DNA from 3 places in the Undibacterium sp. Rencai35W genome. Region 3 is predicted to be linked to each of the others. Evidence: predicted binding sites of a transcription regulator. Region 3 holds the regulator's gene; each other region holds the start of a gene.

Region 1 (2,276 bases), on a different contig from region 3:
ATTTTGTAACGAAAGACAAAGCGCTTGCCGCCTTAGAAGAAACATCTAGTCTGGCAGAAGTGCTATCTACTTTGGGTGGCAACCCGCTGCCCGACGCTTACATTTTGTCCTTGTCAAATTCCGACGCACATCGAGTTGAATTCTTAACGCAGCAGCTTAAAAGCTTACCGGGAGTTGATGTGGTACAAGTGGATTCTGCCTGGGTAAAACGATTGGCTGCACTGGTGCAGGTATTGCAGCTATCTTTACTCTTTCTGGCGATTACACTAAGTGTGGTCGTGGTCGTGGTGATTTTTAATGCCACGCGCTTGCAGGTGATTTCCCATCAGGCAGAAATTGCGATTGCCCGTTTATTAGGCGCAACCAATAGCTTCATCCATAGACCTTACTACTATACCGGCGCTTTATTGGGGTTTCTTGCCGGTGGCATCGCTTTGGGTTTAATTGCCCTGTCTTTGCGCCCGCTCAATCAAGCCATTGCAGAATTTGCTAAGTTATATGCATCGGAGTTTCACTTAGTACCGCTGGGACTGGTAGCCAGCATAGTATTGCTTGCAACCAGCGTCGTGCTCGGACTATGTGGTGCCTTTCTATCGGTGAGAAGACAGCTATCGCGGCTGACCTGATTAATGATCAATCCAAGAGGAATTGCGAGGGGGGTGCCGATACGCACTTACTTCCAAATAATCCGAAACTTTTTTCTTAAATACCCCTCTAATTATCAATAGCAGTTTCAAATTAACCATTATTTTTTAATATAGTTTTTCTATATTAAGCATATAAATTTCGAGTATTAGCACTCAACTCAAGAGAGTGCTAATATAAGAACTTGAAATTGGTGGTTTAGCCCAAAACTGTGGCTAAATCGGCAGCAAATAGGGAGGAAGAATGAATCAATCATCGACATCTGTGATGCCATCTTCGGATAGCACAGCGCTCGCTTTAGGCTTTACTGGCAGTCTGGGTAATATTGACGCCTATATTTCAGCGGTGAACCGCTTGCCTATGCTCACGCACGAGCAAGAGATCGATCTGGCGAAAAAACTTACCCAAAATAATGATTTGAGCGCCGCCCAACAACTGGTTATGTCGCACTTGCGCCTGGTTGTATCCATCGCCCGCGGGTACCTCGGTTATGGCTTGCCACATGCTGATTTGATTCAAGAAGGCAATATTGGTCTGATGAAAGCCGTGAAACGCTTCGATCCTGATCAGGGTGTGCGCCTTGTGTCCTATGCGATGCACTGGATCAAAGCAGAAATGCATGAGTACATTTTGAAAAACTGGCGCTTGGTCAAAGTGGCGACGACTAAAGCACAACGTAAATTATTCTTTAATCTTCGTAGTCATAAAGAAGGTTTAGATTCAATGTCACCTAAACAGGTTGATGCATTGGCTAAAACTCTGGATGTCAAACGCGAAGAAGTCATCGAAATGGAAATGCGCTTATCCGGAAGAGATATTGCTCTGGATGCGCCAACTGACGATGACGACGATAAGTTTGCACCTATCGCGTATCTGAAAACAGAAAGCGAAGAACCAACCCGTGTTTTGGAAGCCCGTCAACGTGATCGTTTGCAAAGCGAAGGCTTAGAAAGCGCCTTGTCCAAACTTGATGCGCGCTCGCGTCACATCGTCGAGTCACGGTGGTTAAAAAATGATGATGGTTCTGGCTCAACATTACATGAATTAGCTGATGAGTATGGCGTTTCTGCGGAACGTATCCGCCAGATCGAAAGCGCTGCATTGAAGAAGATGAAAGGCGCTTTGGCTAGTTTTGCATGATCTGGAATCAGCCTAAATAAAAAGCACTCCAAGGAGTGCTTTTTTTATTGCAGAAGTAATTTCAGATCGTGGACAATCGGTTCAGCGCCCTGTCCATGACGCAAAAACAAGCGTATTCGTCCCTCAGGATCAAATACATAGCTACCTGCAGTGTGATCCATCGTGTAGGAACCTGGCGTCTTTCCCGGCACTTTTTGGTAATACACTTTAAAATCTTTCGCGACCTTAGCCGTGGCTGCCGCATCACCGTACATTCCTAGAAATCTGCGATCAAAATTAGGCACATATGCAGCTAATAAAGCCTGCGTGTCGCGCTCTGGATCAACCGTCACAAACAAGACCTGTACCTTATCGGATAAGGTTCCCAATTGCTTCATTACTGTCGCCATTTCAGCCATGGTTGTAGGACAGACATCCGGGCATTGTGTGTAGCCAAAAAAGATGACGACAGCCTTCCCTTTAAAATCAGACAGGGTGCGTGCTTTGCCGTT
Region 2 (2,276 bases), on a different contig from region 3:
CCCAGATCTGCCAGAGTCGCTTTTTCAAGTGTCAGGCCAACTTCTTCAGCAATCACTTGACCACCGGTCAGGATAGCGATGTCTTCCAGCATGGCTTTGCGACGGTCACCGAAGCCTGGTGCTTTAACAGCAGCAGTTTTCAGGATGCCACGGATGTTGTTCACAACCAGAGTTGCCAGTGCTTCGCCATCGACATCTTCAGCGATGATCAGCAGTGGGCGACCGGATTTTGCAACTTGTTCCAATACTGGCAGCAGGTCACGGATGTTCGAGATTTTTTTGTCGAACAACAGGATGAACGGGTTTTCCAGGATAACAGATTGTTTTTCTGGATTGTTGATGAAGTACGGTGACAGATAGCCACGGTCAAACTGCATACCTTCAACGATGTCCAACTCATTGTCCAAAGATTTACCATCTTCAACAGTGATCACGCCTTCTTTGCCGACTTTGTCCATTGCCTTGGCAATGATGTCGCCGATGTTTGCATCGGAGTTGGCAGAGATGGAACCAACTTGAGCGATTTCTTTGTTGGTTGTTGTTGGCTTGGACAGAGTCTTGATTTCAGCAACGATGGCTGTAACCGCTTTGTCGATACCGCGTTTCAAGTCAGTTGGGTTGAAACCAGCTGCTACATATTTGAAACCTTCACGAACGATGGCTTGTGCCAGAACGGTCGCTGTTGTTGTACCGTCACCAGCGTTGTCAGAAGTGCGGGAAGCCACTTCTTTCACCAGTTGTGCACCCATGTTTTCCAGCTTGTCTTTCAGTTCGATTTCTTTAGCGACTGAAACACCGTCTTTAGTGACTGTAGGTGCGCCAAAAGAGCGCTCCAGAACAACGTTACGGCCTTTAGGACCTAATGTTACTTTAACTGCGTTAGCGAGAATATTCACGCCATTAACGATCTTGGCGCGTGCATCATCGCCGAAAATTACTTGTTTAGCTGCCATGTTAAATCTCCAGAATCTTGAATGGGATTGTGATACGGGTAGGGATTACTTCTGTACGATCGCGAAGATGTCTTCTTCACGCATCACCAGAACTTCGTTACCGTCAACTTTGACTGCTTGACCAGAGTATTTGCCAAACAGGACGCGGTCGCCCACTTTGACTTCTAATGCGCGTACAGAGCCGTTTTCCAGCACTTTGCCGTTACCAACAGCGAGTACTTCACCTTGATCTGGTTTTTCAGCAGCTGCGTCAGGCAATACGATACCGGATGCAGTTTTTGTTTCCTGATCCAGACGCTTGACGATAATGCGATCGTGCAGGGGACGAAGGTTCATACAAACTCCTTTTGATTAGCTATAAATAGCAATGGTTTTACAAAATAATGTGTAGCTCTATTTGCAATTGGGCAGAAAAGTGAATCGCTGACCAGATATAGCTACACGTAAATTCTTAAGTGAGCGAGGTGTTATTAGCACTCTCTCCCGACGAGTGCTAATTATATGGGCGAGGGGCGTCTATTTCAAGACCGATTCGTCGAATTTATTGAAAATACTTTAATAATCAGTTGCTTAGCCTGATTATTTGGCGGCCGGAATTCATTTGAGTTTCAATTGCGGCGAGGTAATGCAAAGCTTAGTATCTGCCTGGCGGTAAGCGTTTTGTTTTAATTTTATGGATGATTGGCTGAACTCTGATTCCTGAATGCTGACGTTGGCATCCGAATTCCGGGACGGTCGTCTTTGTTATCCAAATCGGCGCCAGGCCTCACCTGTCTGCATTTTTATTGGTGAAGTATTGCGCAATCGAAAGTGAGGCAGTGACAATGAGGTGATGAATATGAGCGTCTAGTTACTGCTCGGATGTCGTTTGATTCAGTGTTATTTTGTTCAAATCCATCTCCATAAAATGCCAGTTGTTCTGCAAGGACCTCGCTACTTCGGTTCCTTCGTAGGGAGCGCAGTCATTGAATCCTATGGCTTTGTAGAGATGCTGAGCGGATAGCATGAAAGGGGCGGTATCAAGAACGACACGTTGATATCCGAATGCTTTAGCATCGCTGAGTATTTTGCATAAAAAAGTTTTTCCGAGGTGTTTGCCGCGAAAATCTGGGCGGATGTATAAACGTTTAATTTCAGCGATACCAGCGCTAAGGTAGCGCAAGCCGACCATGCCAGCTAATTCATCATCCAGTTCCACCAGATAGAAAGCACCGCGCGGTGGCGTATCGCCGCATACTTTGTCGATCACACTTTCGCCATATTCAGGAACGGACATGCCGAGCAGGTCTGCGACCGGTATGCCGAATGAGGCTTCAATTCCAG
Region 3 (2,276 bases):
GTCATCTGACAGCAGAAGACGTCTATAAAATCCTGCTCAACGAAAATATGGACGTCGGACTGGCAACGGTGTATCGCGTTCTGACTCAGTTTGAACAAGCCGGCTTGCTACATCGCAATCATTTTGAAACTGGCAAGGCAATTTTTGAGCTGAACGAAGGTACGCACCATGACCATCTGGTCTGCTTGGACTGCGGTCTGGTGGAAGAGTTCTTTGATGAACAAATTGAAAAACGCCAGCAAGCGGTCGCCCAGGAGCGCGGCTTTACTATTGCAGAGCATGCTCTAGCGCTGTATGGCAACTGCACAAAAGTCAATTGCGAACACAAAGCACGTAAAGCATAAGGCGCTATTTACCTAACTTTACAACCACACTGGCGACGGTATCCAGCACACGCTGTGCATTAAACGGTTTCACAATGAAGCCATGGATGCCTGCTTTAACCGCCTCACTTACCGTATCCTGATCCTTATTCGCGGTGACCATCAGCACCTTCACGTCTGGCAACGCTTCTTTAATCTTTGGCAAAATTTCCAGTCCGCTGATTTTAGGCATCACCACATCAAGCAAAATGATTTTTGGCTTTAACTTGACCGCCATCTCCAAACCAGTACTGCCGTCAGCCGCCTCACCGATCACGTTGTAAGCCTCGCTGCGCAGGATGACACGTAACACTTCACGCGTCGCTTCGTTGTCATCAACGATCAAAATAGAGATGTCTTTGTTATGCATACGTATCTTCACTGACTGAATGTCTGATCACAATCACGATGCCATCACCACGACAAGTTAATTGTTCACAGAACCTAAGGCATTAGAAAGTAATTTCGCCGTAATATCTACAATCGGAATGACACGCTCATACGCCATGCGTGTCGGACCAATTACACCCAGAGTACCTACAATTTTGCCGTTCACGCCATAGGGCGCAGTGACAATACTCATTTCGTCCATCGGCACCAACTGCGATTCACCACCGATAAAAATCTGCACGCCAGTTGCCTTACTCGACACATCCAGCAACTGCATCAGGCCGGTTTTTTGTTCGAACATATCAAATAGTTTACGCAAAGAAGTCATGTTATTCGACAGATCCTGGACGTTCAACAAATTGCGTTCACCGGAAATCACGACTTCATCAGACTGATCCGACATCGCGTCGCTACCCGCCTCGACAGCCGCCTGCATCAGACGCGTCATATCGTTTTGCAACTGACGTAATTCGCTGTTGATACGCAACCGGGCATCTTCAAAACTCAAGCCGCCAAAATTCTGATTCAGATAGTTTGCTGCCTGTACCAATTGCGAAGCATTGTAGTCAACATCGGTCAGCAACAAGCGATTATGTACCTCGCCGTTCGGCGCAACCACAACCAGCAAAATCCTTTTTTCAGACAAGCGCAAAAACTCCACTTGCTGAAAAATAGATTCATGTCGCGGCGTCATCACGACTCCGGCAAATTGCGACAGCGACGATAAAACCTGGGCAGCATTCGAGATGATTTTTTGCGGTGAATTGGCAAATACATTCGCCTGCATCCGGGATTCCAGCGCGGTACCGTCAATTTCTTGTACCGTCAGCAATTTATCGACAAAAACACGATATCCCCGCGGTGTAGGAACACGTCCTGCCGAAGTGTGCGGACTCGCCACGAAACCCATCTCTTCGAGATCCGCCATCACATTGCGGATGGTCGCAGGTGATAACTCCAGACCGGAAATTTTAGACAAGGCCCGGGAACCTACCGGCTGGCCATCAGCAATGTAGCGTTCTACCAGGGCTTTCAATAATGTTTGTGCGCGGATATCAAGTTCCATAAAGATATTCTATGTCAGTGAGAGATGAATGGCATAAAAATCTATGGTGAAAAATGAATCGTAAGAAAAGAACCGTAAATAAAGAAAGTAAAAATCCGTTTACTTTGATATTTCAATCAATATAGAATTATTGAATTAAAAGGGACATCATGGAAACCAAACAAGCCGTTGCCGCACTTGCCGCGATCGCACAAGATTCCAGGCTTGCTATTTTTCGCCTGCTGGTACAAAGCGGTCCTGACGGCCTGATCGCTAGCAAAATTAGCGAGAATCTGGGAATTGCGCCGTCGTCACTCTCTTTTCACTTAAAAGAGCTGACTCACGCGAATATGATCAGCGTTACTCAGAATGGCCGCTTCATGATCTATGTAGCGAATTTCACCACGATGAATGCCTTGTTAGGTTTTCTGACCGAAAACTGCTGCGGCGGCAATCCCTGCTCAAGTACCTCAGCTTGC

Evidence for each region. The regulator HrcA, encoded in region 3, represses chaperone genes, less so after heat shock. The targets are predictions, from matches to a motif close to TTAGCACTCNNNNNNNNNGAGTGCTAA.
Region 1: a site for HrcA is predicted at 794-820, ahead of rpoH (RNA polymerase sigma factor RpoH). Genes of this name have one in related genera too.
Region 2: a site for HrcA is predicted at 1,424-1,450, ahead of groES (co-chaperone GroES). Genes of this name have one in related genera too.

Annotation. Positions count from the first base shown of each region.
Region 1 is NZ_JBMPPC010000007.1:150,387-152,662, forward strand. Features, by position in the region: gene ACO0K3_RS15780 (cell division protein FtsX) at 1-626, shown strand, start outside; gene rpoH (RNA polymerase sigma factor RpoH) at 889-1,785, shown strand; gene ACO0K3_RS15790 (SCO family protein) at 1,830-2,276, opposite strand, start outside.
Region 2 is NZ_JBMPPC010000002.1:52,616-54,891, reverse strand. Features, by position in the region: gene groL (chaperonin GroEL) at 1-953, opposite strand, end outside; gene groES (co-chaperone GroES) at 999-1,289, opposite strand; gene ACO0K3_RS04205 (GNAT family N-acetyltransferase) at 1,804-2,276, opposite strand, start outside.
Region 3 is NZ_JBMPPC010000005.1:180,106-182,381, reverse strand. Features, by position in the region: gene fur (ferric iron uptake transcriptional regulator) at 1-344, shown strand, start outside; gene ACO0K3_RS12710 (response regulator) at 349-732, opposite strand; gene hrcA (heat-inducible transcriptional repressor HrcA) at 790-1,818, opposite strand; gene ACO0K3_RS12700 (ArsR/SmtB family transcription factor) at 1,968-2,276, shown strand, end outside.